3 regions of the Aeromicrobium phoceense genome follow, and region 1 is predicted to be linked to each of the others. Evidence: riboswitches for the same ligand, from Rfam matches in the RefSeq annotation. Region 1 holds a riboswitch; each other region holds the start of a gene.
What was found. Region 1 has a riboswitch for cobalamin ahead of H1W00_RS04825 (energy-coupling factor transporter transmembrane component T). Riboswitches for the same ligand answer to the same signal wherever they lie in the genome.
Positions count from the first base shown of each region.

Region 1 (3,266 bases):
TTGAGCATCCCCAGCAGCGTCGACTTGCCCGAGCCGGTGCGGCCGGACACCAGCACCAGCTCGCCCTCCTCGATCTCGAGGGTGACGTCGCGCAGCGTCGGGTCCTGGGCGCCGTCGTACCAGAAGGTCACGTCGCCGAACGAGATCATGCGTCCTCACCCCCCACCTGGTCGTGGGCGACGGGCGCCTGCGGGGCGACGAACACGGGCAGGATGCCGATGGCGACCACCGCGAGCGACAGCACGCTGAGCGGGGGCCAGCCCGGGACGTCGGGGTAGATCACGGGGATCTGCTGCGTCGACAGCGCCTTGAGGCCGATCGCCACGGCCACGCCGGACGCCGCGGTGAGGTACTCGGCCGCCTGCCAGGCGATGGGCCGGTAGCGGGTGCGGTGCACCCGGCGGCCCGCCGACCGCAGGGCCAGCACCGCGAAGACCAGGCCCACGGCCAGCATCGGGTAGGACAGGAAGCGCGGGGCCGTGCCGTCGAGGTAGCCGTAGGTGCCCACGCTGAGGCCGAACAGGCCCACCAGCATCAGCACCCCCGTGGCGAAGCGGTCGCGAGGCGCGACCGTGCCGGAACGGCCGTAGCCCCGCGCGTCCATCCCGGCGGCGAGCGTCATCGAGCGGTCGAGGGCGTCCTCCAGCACGGGGATGACGATGCGGTGCATCGCGCCGGTGCCGCGGCTCGCGTCACCGCGCAGCTTGCGCGCGCGGTTCACCCGGCGCACGCTCTCGGCCAGCTGGGGGAAGACCGAGACGGCGACGACCAGGGCCGCGCCGACCTCGTAGAGCGCCGGCGGCGCGGCGGCGAGCAGCTTCTTGGGGTTCGCCAGGGAGTTCGCCGCGCCGATGCAGATGATCAGCGTGGCCAGGCGCATGCCGTCGTAGAGGCCCAGCAGCACCTCGTTGACCGTGACGTCACCGAGCAGCTGGACGCCCCGCGCCACCTCGGGCAGCGGGATCTCGGGCAGGCCGAACAGCACGGGGTCGCCCGGTGCCGAGCCGCCGCCGAGCAGGATGCGGAAGACGACGCGCATCACCACGATCAGCAGCCCGAAGTACAGGTAGTAGCGGAACGACAGGGCCCACGGGGCGTCGCCGCGGCACGCCGCCACCACGAGCGCCGCGATCGCGACGATGACCAGCAGCAGGAAGGGGTTGAGCGTGAACGACGCGCCCGCCGCGAGGCCGAGCGCCCACAGCCACCACGCGCCGGGGTGCAGCTCGCGCCGGGGACGCCCGGTGGCTGGGCTCCTGACGGGGGTGGAGTCGACGACGGCGGTCATCCGGTCCCCTTCCCCGCGGTACGGGGGCGAGGTCCACGAGGGCGATCGCCCACCCGTCGTTGCGCGACAACATGTGGTGGTGGCCGTCCGGCGCGGGTTCCCGGCTCACTCCGCCGGGTGGGGCGGGGCTCACGGTTGCGGCACAGCACCGGAATCTCACCGGTTTCCCCTGGGCCGGACGTTGGTCCAACGCCCGCGAGTCTACTCCCCCGCGACCGTCAGCCGGACCGGCGTCGGTACCACGTGACGCCCCCGGCAGCGGCCAGCAGCACCACGACGCCGGCTCCCGCGACCAGGGCGGCGGGCGACGTCGAGTCGGACCCGGCCTCGGCTGCCGTGGGCTGGACCGCGGGCGCACCGGCGACCGGCTCGTCCCCACCGGAGGTCGTCGGCGCCTCGGTGGTGGGCGTGGCACTGGACGACGGCGTCGCCGACGGGGTCGGCCCCGACGTGGCCGGCGAGGTCCCCGCGGACGGGGTCGCCGAGGCGCCGGGGACGGCCGCCTTCGGCGCTGCGGTGGCGGTGGTGCGCTCGGTCGAGCCCTTCGGACGCGGCTTGTCCTTCGCACCCGGCTTCGACGTCCCGGAGGTGGGACGCGTCGTCTCCCGGGTCGGCGCCGGTGCGACCGCTGGCTGCACCGACGGCCACGTCCGCGAGGACGAGGTCTGGAACACGAACGCGACGGAGCCGCCCTGCGGCACCTTCAGCGAGGAGGCACCCACGCTCGCGTAGGCCCAGCCGGACTTCCCGTCCGAATAGAACAGCGCCCAGTAGGCGTCGCTCGGGGAGGCCTCGACGCAGGGGTCCGACGCGGGCGCACCGTCGACACGGCACACGAATCCCGGAGCGCGCGACGCGTAGGTCAGCCGGTGGCCGGCGTCGGTGAAGTTGCTCGCGGCACGGCCACCACCGTCGGAGTCGCACCCGACGCTCGAGCCCACCACGACCGTGACGCCCTGGCTGCCGCTGCACGCCGCGGCCTGGGCCGGTGCGCTGAGGGACGCGGGTCCGGCGGCGACCCCGAGGAGGGTCGCCGCCAGGACACGACGGAGCAGTCGGCTCACTTGACGACCCGGAAGACCCTCACGCCGTTGCGCTCGGCGTAGGCGCCACGGACGATGACCTTGACCTTGCCCGTCTTCCGGCCCACCTTCAGGCGGTACGTGTACGTCCCGCTCTTCGACGCGACGCCGCGCTTGACCAGCTTGCCGCGGTAGTAGACGCGCACCGGCTCGGCGGCGGCGAGGCCGCGCACGACGACCTTCTGCACCTTGGCGCGGCGCACCTTGGACTTCGACGAGACCCGCAGCTTCTTGGCGGCCAGCACCTGGACCGACGTGGTGGCGACCGTCCGGCCGGTGGCGTCGGAGACAGCGACCGTGCGACGGGCGGTGCCCTTCGGGACACGGAGCGTGAAGGTGGCGCGGCCCGCGGCCGGCACGACCTTTCGGGCGGTGGAGCCACCGGCGACACGCGCCGTGCTGCTCCAGCCGGCGGCGAGACCGCTCGCGGTGACGTTGACGGTGCCGCCCGAGCGGGCGAACCGCGGCACGGCCGCCGCGGCACGCGGCGACGAGAGCAGCGCGAGGGCCGGAGCCGCCTGCGTCGAGGCGCGGATCCACTGGTCGATCGCGAGCTCGTCGATGCCGTCCGCGGTGCCCGCGGTCAGGGCCGCCCGGTCGTAGGCGATCGCGCCGGTCTCCGAGGCGAGCTTCCCGCCCGTGGCCTCGGTGACCTGGTGGCGGGCGATCCACGAGGCGGCCTTCGTCGCCTCGGCGGCACGACCCGCGCGGCTCAGCGCCACGGCGGCCAGGCCGGTGCTGTTCGTGTTGGGGACGCCGTTGCCGACGAAGGAGCCGTCGGCCGCCTGGGCGGCGGCGATTGCGTCCACGGCGCGGTCGATGACCGCAGCGTCGACGTCGAGTCCGGCCTCGCGCGCGTCCACCAGGGCGTTGAGGGCAGCCGTGGTCGTATCGAT
Region 1 covers NZ_JACEOG010000001.1:1,019,089-1,022,354, reverse strand. The annotation lists gene H1W00_RS04830 (ABC transporter ATP-binding protein) at 1-149, opposite strand, end outside; gene H1W00_RS04825 (energy-coupling factor transporter transmembrane component T) at 146-1,288, opposite strand; cobalamin riboswitch at 1,363-1,498, opposite strand; gene H1W00_RS04820 (hypothetical protein) at 1,507-2,352, opposite strand; gene H1W00_RS04815 (prenyltransferase/squalene oxidase repeat-containing protein) at 2,349-3,266, opposite strand, start outside.

Region 2 (3,266 bases), 1.2 Mb from region 1:
CTCGGGAACCGTCAGCTCGGCGCCCACGATCGCGGCCGCGGCCGCGTAGGCGGGCACCCCGGGCGGCACGTCCCACGGCACCTGCGCGGCGTCGAGCCGGCGTGCCTGCTCGTGCACGGCGGAGTACAGCGACGGGTCGCCCGAGCAGAGCCGGACGACCTCGAGGCCCTCCCCGTGTGCACTCACGAGGTGCTCCGTGATCTCGTCGAGGTCGAGGTGCTGCGTGTCGATCAGGCGGGCGCCCTCACGGCAGTGCCCCAGGACCTCGGCGTCGAGATAGGTGCCCGCGTAGAGGCACACATCGGCGGTTTCCAGCAGGCGCACGGCGCGCAGGGTGAGGAGGTCGGCGGCACCGGGGCCGGCCCCGACGAAGTGGACGGTCATGAGTCTCCCTTGGTGACGGACCACTGGCTGACGGCGCGCGCGGGCGTCCAGCCGGTGAAGGATCCGAGCGGCTCGGCGCGCTCGACGTGCAGGCGGACGAGCTCGCCGCCGTGGCGACCGTACCGCTCGAGCAGCACGGCCTCGGTCTCGGCGGTGACGCCGTGGACGACGAGGCGGCCGCCGGGCCGCAGGGCGTCCCAGCAGCTGTCGAGGACCCCGTCGACCGTCGCTCCCCCGCCGACGAACACCGCGTCCGGCCGGTCGAGACCCTCGAGCGCCTCGGGAGCCGAGCCCTCGACGACCCGGAGCCCGGGGACTCCCAGGGCGTCGGCGTTGCCGCGGACGAGCGCGACGCGGTCGGGTCGTGGCTCGACGGCGATCGCCCGGGCACTGGGCCACGCGCGCATCCACTCGACGCCGATCGAGCCGCTGCCCGCGCCCACGTCCCACAGCAGCTGGCCCGGAGCCGGCGCCAGCCGGGCGAGTGCACTGGCGCGCAGGTCGCGCTTGGTGATCTGGCCGGCGTGCTCGAACGCGTCGTCGGGCAGGACTCCCCCGGCCGCCCAGCCCGGGCCGGAGCCGCGAACCTCCACGGCCAGCAGGTTGAGGCGGGGCACGTCGGTGATGTCCCAGCCTTGCGCCGTCGACGTGGCCCGCGACTCGTCGGTGGAGCCGAGGTGGCCCAGCACGACCAGCTCGGAGTCGCCCCAGCCCAGGTCGGTGAGCAGCGTCGCCACGGCCGCGGGGGTGGTCTCGTCACTCGACAGCACCAGCAGCCGCCGCCCGGCGGAGAGGGCCGGGACGACGAGCCGGACATCGCGCCCGACGACGCTGACGACAGTCACCGACTCGGCCGGCCAGCCCATCCGCGCCCGGGCCAGCGCGACCGACGACACCGCCGGGACGACGGTGACGCGGTCCGGACCGAGCAGCTCGAGCAAGGTGGTGCCGATGCCGGACACGAGCGGATCGCCCGACGCGAGGACGACGACCGGCTCGCGCGCCTCGTCCAGCAGGGCGGGGAGCCGCTCGCGCAACGGCGAGGGCCACGCGACCCGGTCCTGCCCTGCAACCGCAGGGATCGCGTCGAGGTGGCGCCGCCCGCCGAGCAGGGTGGCGGCGGCCCTCACGAGCGACCGTGAGGACTCCGGCAGGCCCTCCCAGCCGTCGGCCCCGACTCCGACGACGGTCACGTGCGCATCCATGGTCGAGCACCCTAACCCGCCGGGTCCGCAGGTCGGGCCCCCTGCCCGAGGCCTGCCGGCGGCGTCTAGGGTGTGGTCGAAGGTTCGAGGTGCCCCACGGCCGATGGCCACGGGGAGAATCTGGGAAGCCGGTGAGAATCCGGCACAGGGCCCGCTGCGGTGACTCAGGCACAGACCTGGGAAGTCCGAAGACCGGCCTCGATCCGACCCGCGACGCTGCCCGCGTCGCGGACCGTCATGGCAGATCGAGCGGGAGCCCTACATGCCAACGCAGTACCCCTTTTGTGCCGTCGTCGGCTCCGACGACATGACCCTCGCCCTCACCCTCGTCGCGATCGACCCGCTCATCGGCGGCGTCCTCGTGCGTGGCGAGAAGGGCACCGCCAAGACCACCACCGTGCGCGGACTCGCCGACGTGCTGCCGCCGGTCCGCGCCTACCGGGGTGATCGGTTCTCCATCGATCCGGCGGACCCCTCCGCCGTCTCCCCCGACGGACCGTTCGACGCCGGGACGCCCGTCGACGAGCGCCCCGTGCGGCTCGTCGAACTGCCCGTCGGTGCGAGCGACGACCGCGTCACGGGCTCGCTGAAGCTCGACTCGGCACTGCGCGACGGCGTGGTCGAGTTCGAGCCCGGTCTGCTGGCCCGCGCCCACCGCGGCCTCCTCTACGTCGACGAGGTCAACCTGCTGCACGACCACCTCGTCGACCTCCTGCTGGACGCCGCCGCGACCGGCCGGGTGAGCGTCGAGCGCGACGGCGTCTCGGTCGAGCACGCGTCGCGGTTCGTGCTCATCGGCACGATGAACCCCGAGGAGGGCGAGCTGCGCCCGCAGCTGCTCGACCGGTTCGGCCTGACGGTCGAGGTCTCGGCGCCGCGCGAGCCCGAGCTGCGCGTCGAGGTCGTGCGACGCCGACTCGCGTTCGACGCGGACCCAGCCGCCTTCGCGGCCGCGTGGGCCGACGAGCAGGACGCGCTGCGCGCACGCCTCGAGTCCGCCCAGGAGCTCATGGGCGACGTCTTCCTCGACGACGACGCGCTCATCACGATCGCCGAGATCTGTGCCGCGTTCGACGTCGACGGGCTGCGCGCCGACCTCGTCACCGCGCGGACCGCCGCGGCTCACGCGGCGTGGCAGGGGCGCACCCACATCACCCGCGAGGACGTCCGCGTCGCCGCGCGGCTCGCCCTGCCGCACCGCCGCCGTCGCAACCCGTTCGACGAGCCCGGCCTCGACGAGGACCGCCTCGACGACCTGCTCGGCGACGACGAGCCCGACCCGGGACCCGACGACGACGGCCCGGGTGGTCCGGACGGTTCGGGCTCGGATTCCCCCCAGGACGGTCCCGAGGACCAGCGCCCGGCAGACGCCCCCGACGCCTCCCCGAACCAGGACGAGCAGCAGCCGCAGCCGGCCGGCGCCGGCTCGGTCGCCGCGGCCGGGGACCCCACCCGGGCGCGACTGCTCGTGGTCCGCGGCACCGGCGAGGGACAGTCCGGGCGACGCTCCCGGGCCCGCACGCCGCAGGGCCGCGTCGTGGGCCAGCGGCCCGATGCGGCGTCCGGTCGCCTCCACCTTCCCGGCACCATCGCCGCGGCCGCCCCGCACCAGCGGAGCCGCGGTGGACTGGTCGACGGGCGTGGCCTCGCGCTCTCGCCGTCGGACCTCCGCCGCGC
Region 2 covers NZ_JACEOG010000001.1:2,206,381-2,209,646, reverse strand. The annotation lists gene cobM (precorrin-4 C(11)-methyltransferase) at 1-384, opposite strand, end outside; gene cbiE (precorrin-6y C5,15-methyltransferase (decarboxylating) subunit CbiE) at 381-1,589, opposite strand; cobalamin riboswitch at 1,660-1,804, shown strand; gene H1W00_RS10655 (VWA domain-containing protein) at 1,852-3,266, shown strand, end outside.
Region 2: linked by a shared signal. The riboswitch ahead of H1W00_RS10655 (VWA domain-containing protein) and the one ahead of H1W00_RS04825 (energy-coupling factor transporter transmembrane component T) in region 1 are both predicted to bind cobalamin.

Region 3 (3,266 bases), 1.2 Mb from region 1:
TGGGCGCGTTGCCGAACGCGACGACCGCACCGTCCAGCCGCTCGGTCCAGAGCGACACCGCGGCGGCCGACCGCGTGGTGCCCCACTCCTTCGCGAGCGTCGGGACGGCGGGGTCGCGCAGGAAGCACAGGACGTCGTTCTCGCGCGGCAGCCGGGCCCGCGTCACGCCGGCGGCGACCATGTGCGCGTCGGTGATGATCGGGGCCCCCGACTCGAGCGCGGAGCGGGCCGCGGACACCAGACCGGGATGGATCACGAGGTCCCGGGTCAGGTCGGTCTGACCGCACGCGTGGATCATCCGGACCGCCACCTTCTCGGCGTCCGCGGGGATGCGCGACAGGTCGGCCTCGGCGCGGATCGTGGCGAAGGAGTCGACGTAGATCGCGGCGCCGTCGGTGACGTAGTCGTAGCGGCGCGACGGTGGGGCGAGAGTCATGCGTTCTCCAGGTCGGGGACGATCAGGGTGCGCCACGGCGTCACCACGAGGCGGTGCGCTCCGTGCGCGCGGACCTCGTCGAACAGGCGGGCGTCGAGCCGGCCGTCGGGCACCGGCAGGTGCCACGCAATGCGGCCGTCGACCTGCTCGATCCTGCCAAGGTCCGGGGGAGCGCTGCTCACCCGGGTGCCGGGGTGGGGCTGCGACGGCGAGGTGAGCAGCGCCGCGCCGCCGCCGAGGAGCTCGTCGACGTGCCAGGGCGACTTCGCCCGGGCTCCCGCGAGCTCGACGAACCGCGAGGCGAGTGCCGCAAGGGTCTCCGCGGAGGCGGGCAGGGGGACCACGGGGCCCCACGATTCGGTGCCGACACGGACCTGGGCGGTGTCCGCGTCGAGGGCGACGAGGCCCAGGTCGAGGTCCCGGTCGAGCACGTCACCACGCCCGTCGTCGAGGACGAACAGGAAGCGCCCGGCCAGGGCCGCGAGGCTCGGCTCGGCGCACAGCCGGCGGTCGAGCTCCTCGACGACGGGTCGCAGGTCCGCTCGCCCGCCGGACCGGCCGGTGAGCGGCGACGCCATGACGTTGCGGATGCGCTCGTGCGACGTCGAGGGCATCAGGCCCGTGGCCATGACCGCGTCCACGACGGCGTCGGACAGGCAGCCGTCGTCGTGCGGGATCGCCCGCACCTGCAGGTTGGCACGGCTGGTCAGGTGCACCGTGCCGTCGCCGTGGTCCCGGGCGACGTCGAGGAGCCCTCCGAGGGCGTCGACTGACACGGCACCGCCCGGGATGCGGACCCGGATCAGGGCGCCGTCGTCGGCGATCCACGGGCGCAGCAGGCCGGGGCACAGGTCGCGTCGAGTCCGTCCGGTCACCCGGTCATGGTGTCAGGCACCCTCCTGGCGACGCATCGGCGGACGGGCTGCTACGTTCGTGGCGCCAGTCAAACTCAGCGATGAGCCAGGGAACCCGGTGAGAGTCCGGGACTGACGCGCAGCGGTGAGGGTGACGGGCGGGGCACGAAGCCACTGGACCGAGAGGTCTGGGAAGGCGCTCCGTCCGGTCGATCCCGAGTCCGAAGACCTGCTGGCCCTCACGGCGACCGCCGTTTGGTCCACCGGGCTTCGCGAAAGAGCCCCAGACCTCGAAGGACCGCGTCCGTGCGTACTCCATCCCGTCGTCCCCTCGTCCTGCTCGTCGGTGCCGCGCTCGCGCTGAGCGCCTGCTCGAGCAGCGATGCCACCCCCGATGCCGAGACCGCCGCGGGCTACCCGCGCGAGGTCGAGAACTGCGGTCGCACGACCGCCGTCACGGCCCCTCCCGAGCGCATCGTGTCGCTCAACCAAGGTTCGACCGAGATCCTGCTGTCCCTCGGGCTCGCCGACCGCATGGCCGGCACGTCCACCTGGACGGATCCCGTCATGGAGGGCCTCGAGGAGGACAACGCGAAGGTCGAGCGACTCGCGGACAGCACGCCCTCGATGGAGCGGGTGCTCCAGACCGAGCCCGACCTCGTCACCGCCTCGTTCGCGAGCGTGCTCGGCCAGGGCGGCGTCGGCTCGGCGGACGCCTTCGAGAAGCTCGGCGTCCCGACGTACCTGTCGCCCGCCGAGTGCGAGGGCAAGGAGAACGAGGGCGACGGCGACGGCGCGCGCACCGGCGTCCTCGAGATCGACACGATCTACCGGGAGGTCACCGAGCTCGCCGAGCTGCTCGACGTCGAGGCGCAGGGCGAGGAGCTCGTCGCCAGCCTGCAGGACCGAGTGGCCGCAGCGTCCGCGAAGGCGCCGGAGGACGAGGTCACCGTCCTCTACTGGTTCGCCAACAGCGAGGCGCCCTACATGGCCGGCTGCTGCGGCGGGCCCGGCATCATCACCCGGGCCCTGGGCCTGAAGAACGTCTTCGACGACACGAAGTCCGAGTGGCCCCAGATCGGCTGGGAGACGGTCGCGGAGCGTGACCCCGACGTCCTCGTGATCGGCGACCTCACCCGCAAGAGCCAGACGGCCGAGACGGCGAAGGCCAAGATCGAGTTCCTCGAGACCAACCCGGTCACCCGCGAGATGACGGCGGTGAGGAACCGCCGCTACGTCGCCCTCACCGGCGCCGCCCTGAACCCCTCGATCCGCACCGTCGAAGGACTGGAGCAGGTCGCCGACGCACTGGCCGACTTCGGCCTCTCACGGTGACGACGACCCGGCGCGCCTGGTTCCTGGGCTCCGCAGGGCTGGCCCTGCTGGTGGCCTCGGCCTGCATCGCGGTCACGATCGGACCCTCCGACGTGGGTCCGCGGTCGGTCGTGTCCCTGGCGTGGTCGCGACTGGCCGGGGGCGAGTCCGGGCTGAGCCGGATCCAGGAGGGCATCGTCTGGGACCTGCGGCTGCCGCGGACGCTGCTTGCGGCGGCCTGCGGTGCCGGGCTGGCCGTGTGCGGCGTCATCCTGCAGTCCCTGCTGCGGAACCCGCTGGCCGACCCATTCGTGCTGGGTGTCTCCTCCGGTGCCTCGACCGGAGCCGTGTCGATCGTCGTCCTCGGGGTCGGTGCGGGCGCGGTGGGCCTGGCCGCCGGAGCGTTCGTCGGCGCCATCGGGGCCTTCCTGCTCGTGCTCGTCCTGGCCGCGGCGGCCGGCGGGACCACCGACCGCGTCGTCCTCGCCGGGGTCGCGGCCACCCAGCTGTTCTCGGCGCTGACGTCGTTCATCGTCTTCACCTCCGCCGACGCGGAGCAGACGCGCGGCGTCCTCTTCTGGCTGCTCGGGTCGCTGGGCAGCGCCTCCTGGTCCGACGTCGCGGTCGTCGGCGTGACGGTGGTCGGGGCCGTGATCGCGTGC
Region 3 covers NZ_JACEOG010000001.1:2,211,748-2,215,013, forward strand. The annotation lists gene H1W00_RS10675 (precorrin-8X methylmutase) at 1-436, opposite strand, end outside; gene H1W00_RS10680 (sulfite reductase subunit beta) at 433-1,311, opposite strand; cobalamin riboswitch at 1,361-1,541, shown strand; gene H1W00_RS10685 (ABC transporter substrate-binding protein) at 1,597-2,625, shown strand; gene H1W00_RS10690 (FecCD family ABC transporter permease) at 2,622-3,266, shown strand, end outside.
Region 3: linked by a shared signal. The riboswitch ahead of H1W00_RS10685 (ABC transporter substrate-binding protein) and the one ahead of H1W00_RS04825 (energy-coupling factor transporter transmembrane component T) in region 1 are both predicted to bind cobalamin.